One region of the Paenibacillus sp. Marseille-Q9583 genome, then DNA from elsewhere that is predicted to be linked to it. Evidence: riboswitches for the same ligand, from Rfam matches in the RefSeq annotation. Region 1 holds a riboswitch; the other holds the start of a gene.
What was found. A riboswitch is a leader RNA that binds a small molecule or an ion and turns the genes downstream of it on or off. The one in region 1 is predicted to bind thiamine pyrophosphate.
Positions count from the first base shown of each region.

Region 2: linked by a shared signal. The riboswitch ahead of ACWNM1_RS09665 (ABC transporter ATP-binding protein) and the one ahead of ACWNM1_RS03855 (ABC transporter substrate-binding protein) in region 1 are both predicted to bind thiamine pyrophosphate.

Region 1 covers NZ_CDRJTB010000004.1:134,227-141,195, forward strand. Annotated here, with positions in the region: gene nhaC (Na+/H+ antiporter NhaC) at 1-224, shown strand, start outside; gene ACWNM1_RS03830 (RidA family protein) at 239-628, shown strand; gene ACWNM1_RS03835 (flavocytochrome c) at 877-2,427, shown strand; gene ACWNM1_RS03840 (ABC transporter ATP-binding protein) at 2,507-3,361, opposite strand; gene ACWNM1_RS03845 (ABC transporter permease) at 3,378-4,139, opposite strand; gene ACWNM1_RS03850 (thiamine-binding protein) at 4,136-4,429, opposite strand; gene ACWNM1_RS03855 (ABC transporter substrate-binding protein) at 4,544-5,593, opposite strand; TPP riboswitch at 5,754-5,864, opposite strand; gene ACWNM1_RS03860 (hypothetical protein) at 6,014-6,969, opposite strand, start outside.
Region 2 covers NZ_CDRJTB010000015.1:26,330-33,298, forward strand. Annotated here, with positions in the region: gene ACWNM1_RS09645 (S-layer homology domain-containing protein) at 12-674, shown strand; gene ACWNM1_RS09650 (amino acid ABC transporter ATP-binding protein) at 769-1,521, opposite strand; gene ACWNM1_RS09655 (amino acid ABC transporter permease) at 1,536-2,204, opposite strand; gene ACWNM1_RS09660 (transporter substrate-binding domain-containing protein) at 2,256-3,092, opposite strand; TPP riboswitch at 3,316-3,419, shown strand; gene ACWNM1_RS09665 (ABC transporter ATP-binding protein) at 3,686-4,381, shown strand; gene ACWNM1_RS09670 (ABC transporter permease) at 4,362-5,135, shown strand; gene ACWNM1_RS09675 (ABC transporter substrate-binding protein) at 5,132-6,166, shown strand; gene thiM (hydroxyethylthiazole kinase) at 6,207-6,969, shown strand, end outside.

The DNA.
Region 1 (6,969 bases):
TTACCGAGCCTATTCTGCCTTGGACAGCTGCAGGTGCTTATATGGCGGGAACGCTGGGTGTTGCAACGCTAGATTATTTACCTTGGGCTGTTCTCTGTTGGACAGGAATAATCTTTGCGACGATATGGGGCTTCACGGGATTCGGTATCGCGAAGTTAACACCAGAGCAACAGGCAGAAATGCTAAAGGAATATGACGGTAACACTAATGAACAAGCTGGATAAAGGAGTCTTTTAAAATGACAAATATGCATAAAGAAACTGTAAAAACAACGGATGCACCAGGTGCAATTGGGCCTTACTCTCAAGCTGTAAAGCTTGGGAACGTCTTATATACTTCAGGACAACTCGGACTAGACCCGGTTAATGGGACTTTTCCTGCTACGGTCGAGGAACAGACGGAACGGTCGTTGCTGAATGTCAAAGCCATACTGGAAGCGGCGGGTACAAGCATGGACCAGGTAATAAAGACGACCGTTTTCCTAAAGGATATGAATGATTTTCTTAAGGTGAATGAGATTTATGGAAGATTCTTTGCTCAGCCATACCCTGCTCGCAGCGCTGTTGAAGTAGCACGTCTGCCTAAGGACGGGCTCGTAGAAATTGAAGTTATAGCTTATATACCATAAGTAAGGGCAGACAGTTCGTACGACCCAAACTGGTGTTGTAAACGTTGATTAGAAAATAAGGTAGGAGACCGCCCTGGATAGGGCGGTTTTCTTTGTGTAGTAAGCTGATGAGGATTTTTATGGAAATTTAAATGAAAATATTCATGAAAATGTAACAGTAATCATAACTAATTACAAAAATACCTTCACAAAACATCGACTTTGCGTTATTATAAATGTGAAAACATTCACAAAGGGGCGTTATAAAGATGAAGAAGACAACAAGTACTGCTCTCATTCTCATTCTCTCTGTCATGCTCGTAATCGCAGGCTGCGGTAACAGTAATAGCAACAGCGCAGGTAATAGTAATGGAAACGAGAACAAAAGTAAGGTAAATGAGACGGCCAAAAATGATAAAGCTGAAGCCGTATCAGGCGCATCAGAAGCTAGTTACACACCACTGGATCAATTAAAAGATAATTATGATATCGTTATTGTTGGTGCTGGTGGCGCAGGAATGTCGGCTGCACTGGAAGCTAAGGCCAAAGGCTTGAACCCTGTTATTTTAGAAAAAATGCCGGTTGCAGGTGGGAATACAAGTAAATCCTCCTCAGGAATGAACGCTTCCCAAACGAAATTTCAAAAAGAGCAAAGCATTGAAGATAGCAATGATAAGTTTTATGAAGAGACCTTAAAGGGCGGCCATGACACGAACGATAAAGAGATGCTTCGTTTCTTCGTTGACAATTCCGCAAGTGCAATCGATTGGTTGGATTCGATCGGAATTAAGCTGAACAATATTACGATCACAGGCGGCATGAGCGAAAAACGTACCCATCGTCCAGAAGACGGCTCTGCGGTAGGCCAATACCTTGTCAAAGGATTGGTTAGAAACGTACAAGAAAAAGAAATTCCACTGTTTGTGAACGCGGATGTTAAAGAAATTACTCAAAAAGACGGTAAGGCTAACGGCGTCAAAGTACTCTTTAACCAAGCTGATGAAAAAACCATTACAGCGAAGGCAGTTGTTGTAACAACAGGTGGTTTTGGATCCAACATGGATATGATATCAAAAGTTAGACCTGATCTGGAAGGATACGTAACGACTAACCAAATCGGCAGTACCGGCGACGGCATCAAGATGATTGAGGCACTTGGCGGAACCACCGTTGATATGGATCAAATCCAGGTTCACCCAACAGTTCAACAAGAAAAATCTTATCTGATCGGGGAAGCTGTACGCGGCGAAGGTTCTATCCTCGTGAATAGCGAAGGCACACGGTTCGTAAACGAATTGACTACACGTGATAAAGTTACCGAAGCGATCAATACACTTCCTGAAAAAGCGGCAACGCTTGTCTTTGATTCCGGCGTCAAATCACGTGTGAAAGCAATTGAACAATATGACAAAATGGGCTTCGTGATCCAAGCGGATACCATCGAAGCATTGGCGAAAGAAATCGGTGTGCCAGCCGATAAGCTAAAAGCGACACTTGATACTTGGAACAGCGCGGTAAAGAACAAGAACGATGCTGAATTCGGCAGAACAACAGGAATGGACAACGATTTGTCCGCGGGTCCTTACTACGCTATTAAGATCGCCCCAGGGATTCATTACACCATGGGCGGCGTGAAGATCAATACGAACACAGAAGTATTAAATAAAGACGGCGCTGCTATTCCTGGCCTGTATGCGGCTGGTGAAGTTACAGGTGGATTACACGGTCAAAACCGGATCGGCGGTAACTCTGTAGCAGAAATCATTATTTTCGGCCGTCAAGCAGGGATTAAATCTGCTGAGTTTGTACAAGCACAATAAGATATAAACAGCATATTTTGGTTACAACAAAAGAACCGCTTGGGCTAATAGAAGCCCGAGCGGTTCTTTGTTTTGATCTCTATTTAGAAGGCTGTTTTTCATTCTTAGCTTGTTCTTCTCGCATCCACTGTGACAGCTGGCGTTTGAGTTTAAGGAATTCCGGGGAATCCGTAATCTCATCGCGGCGTGGCCGTGAAAATGGCACGTCAACAGTATGTAGGATGGAGCCGGGACGACCCGAGAATACATAAATACGATTCGAGAGCAGCAACGCTTCTTCGATGTTATGGGTAATGAATAGCACGGAGCGGCGATTCTCCTCCCACAGCTCCAGCAACCAGCGCTGCATTTCACTGCGAGTTAGTGCATCCAGTGCGCTGAAAGGTTCATCGAGCAGCATCAACTCCTGCGGAGCCAGCAATGCTCTGAGAAAAGCAGCACGCTGCTGCATCCCACCAGACAGCATATGCGGATAAGCCTGTTCGAATCCATTCAAGCCAACCTTGGCGAGCCACTGGCGCGCTTCTTCACGAGCTCCATCCTGCAGAGCACCTTTGATTTCTCTGGCTAGCAGTACATTATCTTCAATCGTTCGCCAAGGAAAAAGCGCAGGCTGCTGCGGCATATAACTGATTTCACCACGTTGACCTGTAACGACCTTACCGTTCATGAGGATCGTTCCTGCATCAGGCTTCACTAGTCCGCCGATCATATGGAATAAGGTGCTTTTTCCACAGCCGGAAGGACCGACGATTGAAACGAACTCTTGCTGTTCTACCTTAAGAGAAACGTTGTTCAGCACGTTCGTCTCGCGGCGACGATGGGTGAAGGACTTGGAGATGCCGCTTACTTCAAGAGCAGGTGGTGCAGTATGAGCTTCAGGAGAGCTTATGATTTCAGTTGTTCTTTGCTCTATTTGCGTCGCTTGAGACATCCAGGCATCTTCCTTTCTATGAGTTACGGCGCGGTTTCCAGCGAACTAACCATTTTTCGAGCAAGGCGATAATCGCAAAAAGCACAAGACTAAGGAGCACAATAATAACAATAGCGACAAACATCCGATCCGTACGGTAAGCTGATTTTTGCAGGAGCATATAATAGCCAATCCCTTTATCCGCGCCAATCCACTCAGCGACCACGGCTCCCATAACCGCATAAGTAGCTGATATTTTCACGCCGGAAAATAGTGCCGGGATAGAAGAGGGAAGCTCCAGCTTGGTGAAGATTTGCCACTTGCTTGCGCCCGCCATTTTCATATAATTCATCATGACTTGATCACTTTGAGACAAGCCGCCCATTGCAGCGACAGCAACCGGGAAGAAGCATACCAGTGTAATCAGCACGATTTTGGGCAAAAGGCCGAAGCCAAACCAGATGATAAGCAGTGGTCCGAGTGCGATAGAGGGAACATTTTGACTCAGAATAATGAGTGGATAAAAAGCTCGTCTAGCCCAAGGTAAAAGATGCAAAAGTAGAGCGACGATCAAGCCTACACCTGTACCAATAGGAAAACCGATTAATGTGAGTCGGAGCGTAGCCATCGTATGAGCCCAGAGACCTGAGGCATTACTGGTGGATTCGCGTGCAATATCAGCAGGACTCGGCAGAATCCAGGATTCGATATGGAATAGAGAAACAGATAACTGCCATACGGTTAAAAAGAAGACGACCGCCACAAGGGGCGGCCATATTAGCTTCCAGGTCGATCTCACGGCCGATATTTCTCCGTCAATTTATCCATGCTGATTCCGTTAGGGTTATGAGCGATTTTGATTTGGGAGATCACGCTTGGACTACCTGCTTCGATCAGCGCCTCCTGCATTTGACGCACAACCTCCAGTAGTTCGCTTAGCTCACCCTCCATAGTAGTTTCCAGAGGATTCACCTGATGTTTAACGCCGGATTTTTGAATAACTTCAATTGCTTTATCTACGTAGGGGATGGAGTCCTCATTGTTTGGAGTCTTAGGAATTACTTGAATGCTTAATAATGTATTAGCCACAATAATCAATCCTCTCAATTTGTATAGGTAAGTTCAAAAAGCCAACTTTGATAACGAAGTATTTTCAGGAAGTAGATTCGGCGTCGAATCTTGAACGAACTTGGGAAGTCCGGTCTACTCCGCCGGTAAAAAATCATTCGTGAATGCACTAGCTGCATCCAGCGGTTTGTCCAGCAGCTTCAAATCATACATCCAGTCGCCGTAATTCTGCCAGACCTCGGTTTTTTGCTCTCCCCAGCGTGGGGCGTCGTCCTTATATTTCGGGCTAAGCCATTTTTGGCTAGCTAGGACAAGCTCTGCATCAAGGTCAGGCACAGCCTTGGATAATGTAGCGGCAGCCTCTTCTGGATGATCAATCGCATATTGATAACCCTTCGATGTGGCTTTCAGGAAAGCCTTCACCAAATCTGGATTCTCAGAAATCTGCTTCTCACTCGTGGTCAGCACAGGGGTGTAATAATCGAGCTGAGGCGCATAATCCTTCAAGTAGAGCATATCCAGAGGCTCACCACGCAGTTCGGCTTCAATACCGGTCCAAGCGTAGAAGATCCAAGCGAAATCAATGTCACGTTTGACTGCGGTAAAATAGTCAGCTTCACCAATACTGATTAGCTTCACCTTTTTCACATCGCCACCAACAGGGTCCATGATCGCCTTCATGGCTGCTTCTTCAGCAGGAGAGCCCCAACCGCCGTAGGTTTTACCCTCAAAATCTTTTGGTGATTTAATATTGCGGTCTACTGGAGCGGCGAATCCCGAAGTATTATGCTGAATAATGGCTGCAATCGAGACAAGGGGAACGCCTTGTAGACGGGCTAGAGTCAATCCTTCCTGAGCGCTGATCCCAAAAGCGGCTTCGCCAGAGGTAACCATAGTATCAGAACCCGCTGCGCCAGGTTGAACGATTTCTACATCCAGACCTTCTTCCGCGTAATAACCAAGATCCTTGGCTACGTATAGACCGGTGTGGTTCGTATTCGGTGTCCAATCCAGTGCAACCTTAACTTTGGTAAGCTCTTTCGGAGCTTTTGATCCGGTCGCTGTATTCGAATCCGCAGCATTTCCTTTGTTTCCGGCTGTATTCCCATTGTTGCTGCCGCATCCGGCAATTGCAAGAATGAGCATACAGGTGAGGCTAAGCATAAGTGCTTTTTTGAGTTGCATGTCTTCTTCTCTCCTTTAAGGTTGCCAGATCCCGTCATCCAACATGAACCATAAAGTGTAGTATGTACATATCTTCTACATCTTTTGTGATCTACACAAAAAAAGCGCCCCGAGTGATCGGGACGCTGGCTTGGCGCAAGGTTAGTAAAGGTCACAGGGACCAAAACCATTTGGCGATTCCTACGCTGGCATTATCCAGATCAGGTATAAGGGTCAGTATCTTGTGGGATACAATCTCAGCCGGCCAATTCCAGCACCCCTGGTTCTATGAAGTTAACGGGTATTTCTCGCTTAAACGCTAATCGTCTTTATAAGCACGCTGAAGGCGTTTATGCTTGCATACGGTGTATTATAGACGGCTGTTCTCGGAATGTCTAGTAGCACGCTCCTAAATTTTTCAAATCTCTCCGTCCGTTTTCATTAATCCAGATCTTTATGTTTCTTGCGATGACGCCGCTTAAGCTCAGTAACCAGAGCACCTAGCGTAAGGACAACACTGATCATTATCCCGCTCATAATCACAAAGAGAGCAAGAAACTCAAAGGGGGAATAGCTAACCATTTTACTCCATTGAATCTTTCCATCCAGATCGTCAATGACTTGATTCATGCCATAAATCCCACTTACCACCGTAAATACAGTGAGGATCATCAGCAGATTATCCCGGCGCTTCGACTGGAATTTATCTTGATACTGAAACAGGTCAGTCAAGGTTTCTTTTACTTCCTCGAACAGAGCGTCGTTCCCGTATACTTTACGCAGCTGAAGAAAAATCTCCCGTCCTTGCGACTGTGAAATTAGCTCTAAGAAATAAAACTTTGCCGAGAATTTATTAATCGAGTAGATTAAATTATCGATCTCATCATAATCGTGGTTTATGCGTAGTCGGGAATGCATATTTGCCAGCTTTAGCAGAACAATTTTGTGGAAAATATTGAGTAGAAATCCGTAATAATATTGCCCGTACATCTGGTTGGCCAGGCTAACGGCGATCTTTGATTCAGCTCGGGTTAGACAGCAAAAGGTCTGCTCATTCATCATATAATACGTGTCTGGGCCCCATCGATTATAGGAATGCTCATGACAGTAGTTCGCAATATACGCTGGATCGCTGGCACTGGCATAGGCCTTCCCGTTTAGATCAATTCCATCAAGCTGAGAGGCGCGATAGCGCAAATTTATACTAATCTCATCAGAATCTCCTTCACTCTGAAAGCCATAAAAGGCTTGTACCTGCATTCTTTCATCTACGAAAAAGGGAAGGGTCTCGAAATAAGCCCCATTGATATCCGAGTGATCCAGAAAAGGCTCCAGTCCATCCACCAGATTTCGGAAGACAAAATCCTCTACCATCTCATAGGTCTGTTCCCCGCAAT
Region 2 (6,969 bases), on a different contig from region 1:
GTGAAATAACCATGAATATGAAAAAAAGAACGTTAGCCGCGATTACAACCGTTACGATTCTCTCCTTCTCTTTGGGTGGCCAAATATTTGCAGCCGGAAATACCTTTAAGGATATTGATAATATAAACGGTAAAGAAAAAATTATTTCTTTAAAAAATCAAGGCTTGATCAAAGGGGTTAGTGAATCCCAATTCTTGCCCAGCTCCAAAGTAACAACAGCACAAGGGATCCAGTTCATTTCGGGTGGACTCCAGCTTAGTCTCGCGGCTATTGATTTCAACAAAGCTCCCGTTGCCAGTGGCTTGTTCACGAAAGTCAAGGATAAAGCTTGGTACGCTGAAGCCTTTATCAATGCGTATTACAATCATGTCGAGCTTCCTAAGGATATTGATCCAACCAAAACAATGACCAAAGAAGAGTTCACCAATTATCTAGTACAAGGGGTCGAAGGCATTGGGAATCTGCCAATGATCAATATAGTGCCCGTTGATATCGCTGACGATGCTGCGCTGAACCCTTCTTATCAAGGCAGCATTCAACGTTCGCTTAAATACAAGATCAATAGTTTAGACGCCAATGGGAAGTTTAATCCGAAAAGTGAAATCACTCGCGCCGAAGCTGCGATTATGCTCTATAATGCTTTGGAATTCCTGAAGACAGGTATTAAATCCTAACCTAGAAGCGACGCGCCACTAACATTGAATGTTAAACAAGAAAAAGCAGCCCAGGTATAGTCCTGAACTGCTTTTTTTGCGTGTTGATCTTCTTCTATACTTCTTCTCCACTAATTCTGTTCAGAAATTGCAGAGCACGAGGATGCTGGGGATGCTCAAGAACTTCTTGCGGAGTCCCTTGCTCTAGAATATGGCCTCCATCCATCAGAATGATCCGGTCAGCCACATCCGCAGCAAATTTCATCTCATGGGTCACTATCACCATAGTCATTCCCTCAGCCGCTAACTGTTTAATAACCTTAAGCACTTCCCCCACCAACTCAGGATCAAGCGCAGAGGTAGGCTCATCGAACAACAGCACCTCTGGATCTACTGCCATAGCACGAGCGATAGCTACCCGTTGCTGCTGGCCACCAGACAGTTGGTGCGGATAAGCATCCGCTTTGTCCGCCAAGCCAACTTTAGTTAACAACTGAAGGGCACGTTCGCGTGCTTCGTCCTTGGATCGTTTCTGGACCGTCACCTGCCCCTCCATCACGTTGCCTAGTGCAGTCATATGCGGAAAAAGATTATAGGACTGAAAGACCATCCCTGTTTTTTGGCGTAATGCCAAAATGGACTTCTGGGGGATTTTCTTGTTATCCGTGAAATTGATTTTTATATCACTGAGCGCTAAGCTTCCTTGATCAGGGACTTCAAGCAGATTAAAGCAGCGTAAAAGTGTTGTTTTGCCTGAACCCGATGGGCCAATAATGACCAGTACCTTGCCATGTTCCATTTCGAGATCAATGCCCTTTAATACCTGCAGCTCACCGAAGGATTTATGCAAATTAAGTATTTCAATCATAATTGTCTCCCCCTTTAGCTCGCAGAGTAACGACTCAGTCGTTTCTCCAAGTAATTTTGCAGTGCTGATAACACTGAGCAGAATAGTAAATAGAACAATCCTGCTTCGCAATAGATCAGCAGTGGCTCATAGGAGGTGGAAGCAACCTGCTGTGCTGTTCTGAACATCTCCGTATAGGTAATGGTCGCTGCCAGTGAAGTGTCTTTGACCAAGCTAATAAAGGAATTCGATAACGGCGGTACAGAAACACGGGCAGCTTGTGGTAGTATAACGCGGCGCAGTGCCTGGGCACGAGTCATCCCAACGGAGAAGGCCGCTTCCCACTGACCTTTATGTATAGACAGGATAGCAGCACGTATGATTTCTGATGAATAAGCCCCTACACTAAGCGTAAATCCAATGGTCGCGGCTATGAAAGGGTCGAGCACAATTCCAACTGCCGGCAAACCATAGAAAATAATAAACAGTTGTACCAACAAAGGCGTTCCACGAATGACCCATACATAAAAGCGAGCGATTAGCTTCGGAAGTACCCACGGGGAGAGACGAGCTAGTGCAGTCAATATCGCTAAGATCAATCCCAGTGCAAATGATATCAATGCCAAAGGAATGGTAAAAGCCACCCCAGCTTTTAGCAGGGGTAGCAGTGAATCTAAGAAAATCTGTATTTTGCGGTCATCCATTTTTAGACATCCTTTTTCGGCTCCAAGCTGGTTAGCTTCTGAAACCTTGTATTATTTTGAAACGTCAGCACCAAAGTATTTCTCAGAAATCTTTAAGTATGTGCCATCGCTCTTCATTTCAACAATTGCATCACTAACTGCTTTTACCAACTCATCGTTGCCTTTTAAGAAAACAGCTGCGCTTTGCGAACCGTCAGGAATCTCATCTACCACTTTAATTTTCACATCAGGCTTTTGCTTTTTCAGATCTAGATAAGACAAACCATCATTTACAGTCGCATCAATACGGCCTGAGGTCAATAGGTCCATCGCTTGATTGAAACCGTCTGTAGCAACGATTTCAGCACCGTTCTCACGGGCGATATCGGACAGGTTACTGGTTAGAGATTGTCCGGATTTTTTACCCTTAAGATCTGCAAATGTTTTGATATCCTCATTATTTTCGCTCACTATCAATACCGCTTTAGATACGATATACGGTTCAGAGAAATCATATTTCACTTTACGATCTTCATTAATGGATACTTCGTTAAAAATAACATCAAACCGCTTGGCATCCATCCCAGCAAAAATACCGTCCCACTGTGTCTCAAAAAATTCTGGTTCAACACCGAGACGCTTCGCTACTTCCTCAGCAATTTCTACGTCAAAGCCGGTCAGTTTCCCCGAAGCGTCATGATAAGTAAAGGGTGCATACGTCCCTTCTGTTCCTATACGCAATTTGCCGCTAGCTTTAACAGCTTCCAGACTGTTTTTCGAAGTGGCTGTATTTCCACCATTCGTTCCAGCTGAAGAATTCTTAGAAGTATCGGTATTCGAATTATTGCCGCAGGCCGCTACAAACACCACGGTTAACGCCAATAGAATAGTTAAACTTAGTTTTTTCATTATTAATTCCCCTCTCTTTACCCGGAATTCATCCGGTAAATTGTATACTACACTGGCTGCTGTTTACCGTCAATGGTTTTTTCCGATTATATACATCGGAATTGTAATATTAGGTAAATCTCTACCCTTATATTACCCATTCTTAGAATAATCCTTCACAAGTTTCTCTCTTTACATCTCAGAAAGATATGGTATATTTATAAACAAATTAAATATGGACCTGTTATTTCACTAGGGGAGTCGGCCGACTGAGACGGAGCTTCAAGCTCCGGACCCTTGGAACCTGATCTGGATCATACCAGCGGAGGGAAGTGGAGCAGAATTTTCATCCCATGCATTTTTAGTGCCTATGCTGAATGAACTTTTTGACCCATTTATTTCCCACCGGAAATGAATGGGTCTTTATTTGTTTACAATCAATCACAAAACTTAAGCGTAGGCTTCCGAAGCAAGTTTTGTTTGAAGCCACACAAGAAGTTTATCAATCACAAAACTTTTTAGGAGGTTCGAACATCACGACAATCCTATCCATTCAAGGCTTAACCTACTCCTTTCCGGAATCAGAACAACCCTCTGTATTCGCAGATCTATTCATGGATATCAGGCAAGGAGAATTTGTCTCTGTCATTGGGGCTAGCGGATGCGGGAAAAGTACGCTTTTCAAAACTATAGCAGGCTTGCTCGAACCCACTCATGGGAAAATAAAAATTCATTCGAACTCGTCATCCTCTACTCGCTTAGGTCAGATCGCATACATGCCTCAGCAGGATTTGCTGCTGCCTTGGAGAACCGTGCTCGACAACTGTCTTTTGCCCTGGGAGATTAAACCAAGGTTTAGTAAACAACTGACGATCTCTCACATTCGGGAAATGCTGTCACGCTTCGGTTTGGCCGATGTAGAGAGGGCTTATCCCCATGAGCTATCGGGTGGCATGAAACAGCGAGTCGCATTTCTACGAACGCTTGTAGCTGGCGGCGGGGCCGGTCTTATGCTGCTAGATGAGCCATTTGGAGCGCTCGACGCTATGACCAAACGTGAGATACACCGTTGGCTGTTGGAGCTTTGGGATGAGCTGGATCAAACAGTGATGCTCATCACCCATGATCTAGAGGAAGCACTGTTACTAAGCGATCGGATTTATTTATTGTCTGGAGGCATGCATAGCGAATTACAGGAGATCGTCGTTGATTTACCGAGGCCAAGACATTACAAGATGAACTATGAACCCCGGTTTATAGCGTTACGGGAAGAGTTGGAGCGGAGACTGTATGCAGCCCATACCCTTTAAGAAATATTTAAACAATTACGGCCCCTTCATTCTACTGCTATTGTTCATTCTTGTGATCTGGGAATCAGCTGTTCGTCTTCACTTGATTCCAGCCTTTATCCTACCTGCACCTTCTTCAATAGGCATCGCATTGATCGAGCACAGGCAATTACTCAGACCGCATTTATTGGTGACACTGCAGGAAATATTGGTAGGTTTTGTTCTCTCGGTTATCTGTGGTTCACTGCTGGGCACCGGAATGTTCTTGTTTCGCCCCCTTGAAAAGGCCATCTATCCGTTCCTTATTATCAGTCAGACGATCCCGTTAATCGCGCTATCCCCCATTTTTATTATGTGGTTCGGGTATACGCTGTGGAGCAAAGTGGCTGTTGTGTTTCTAACTGCTTTTTTCCCAGTCGTTGTGAGTACATATGACGGACTTCGTACAAGTGGTCAAGCCTACAAAGACTTATTGTTAACATTTGGCGCAAACCGCTGGCAACTGCTTGCTAAAACCCAAATTCCGCTGGCTCTGCCCTCTTTTTTCTCAGGACTAAAGCTATCCATTGTGTACTGTGTGATTGGAGCAACCATCGGCGAATGGCTCGGCGGCAGCAAAGGACTCGGTTACTTTAGCAGAAGGATGGCCGGAAATATGCAAAGTGCCGAAATGTTCGCCGCTGTATTTCTGTTGTCCGCGCTCGGTGTAGTGTTGTTTCTGATGATAGCTCTGCTCGAACCATTATTTTTAAAGAAAAGAGGATCTAAGCAATGAATGATTTGAATTTCCAAAGAAAATGGCTTATTCCCGTATTTCTCATATGTTCAGTCCTAATCTTCACCAGCTGCGGAAAAGCATCCAATGTAAGTAGTCCTCCTGCTAATTCATCAAATAACGAAATTAAACAAACACACAAGCTGACGATTATGCTCGATTGGTATCCCAATGCCGTTCACTCTTTTTTATATGCTGCTGAGCAGAATGGTTATTTCCAAGAGGAAGGTCTGAACGTAGAGATCCAAATGCCCGCAGACAGTAATGACGCACTGAAACTTGTAGCAGCGAATCAAATCGATTTAGCACTTAGTTATCAGCCTCAGGTGCTCATGGCACGCAGTGAGAACATTCCAGTACGTTCGATTGCTGCGATTGTGAGACATCCGCTTAATCATTTAATGGTACCTCAGGCTGGAGACATTCATAGTCCCAAAGACCTCACAGGTAAACAGATTGGGTATTCTTCCATTCCTCTTTATGAAGCCATGATTCGTACGATGATCCAAAACGATGGGGGTGACCCTAAGGCCAGCAAATTAATAGACGTAGGCTTTGATCTTATTCCGGCGATTGCGACGGGGCAAGTGGATGCCATTATGGGAGGGTTCATTAACCACGAACAATTAATCTTGGAAAAAGAAGGACATCCCGTGAACTCGTTCAATCCCACAGATTACGGAGTCCCCGATTATTATGAGCTAGTCCTTGTCGCCAGCGATCAAGGAATACAAAATTCTGAATCCTATTTCAAAAAGTTTCTAAATGCAATTACAAAAGGACAACAATTTGTGCAGGATAATCCGGAAAAAGCGTTAAATTTGCTGCTTGCACACGAAGATGAGGCCTCTCCACTCGATAAGCAAATTGAAAAGAAGAGTCTGGTGATTCTACTACCGCTAATGAATGCGGGTGATCAAGATTTTGGATATCAAGCGCCCGCGTCTTGGGAGAAGGTAAGACAGTGGCTATCGGACAATGATTTACTGTCTACTGACATCAAAGCTGAGGATGCTTTTATTAATCTTTAAACATTAGCTATTTGCTCATAAAACTTGAGGAGGAATAATCATGAGTTATCTATCCAAAGTACGGGAATCCAATCCATTGGTCCACAATATCACCAACATCGTCGTAGCCAATTTCTCTGCCAACGGTCTTTTGGCGCTCGGTGCCTCCCCCTTTATGGCGGATGCTCACGAGGAAGTGGTCGATATCGCTGCATTTTCATCTGCCGTAGTTCTAAATATCGGCACACTGAATGACTACGCCATTCAATCCATGGTGCTCGCGGGACAATCTGCGAATAAGCACGGCGTTCCCTTAGTTCTTGATCCAGTGGGTGCGGGAGCCACTTCTTATCGAACAGCGGTCACTCAAAAGCTAGTGAATGAGATGCAGATTACCGCTCTACGTGGCAATGTAGCTGAAGTTGCCAATGTCATTGGTGAAAGCTGGTCTATTAAAGGGGTAGATGCAGGCGAAGGGGATGGCGACGTAGTCGTCTTGGCTGAGACAGCCGCGCGGAAGTTAGGCTGTGTAGTTATCATCACCGGAAAAGACGATGTCATCACAAATGGAGATAACACCTACATTGCCAGCAATGGTCACCCAATTCTAACGAAAGTAACGGGAACCGGTTGTCTGCTAAGTGCAGTAGTTGGTGCATTTCTAGCGGTAAGTGAAGGCGCATCTCTTGAAGCCGCAGTCGAAGCTCTCTCCTTCTATGGAGTGGCTGCTGAAATCGCCGCTGAACTAACGACTGGACAAGGTCCGGGGAGCTTTCAAATCGAGTTTCTAAATCAATTGAGCTTGGTCACAGCTGAAACTTACC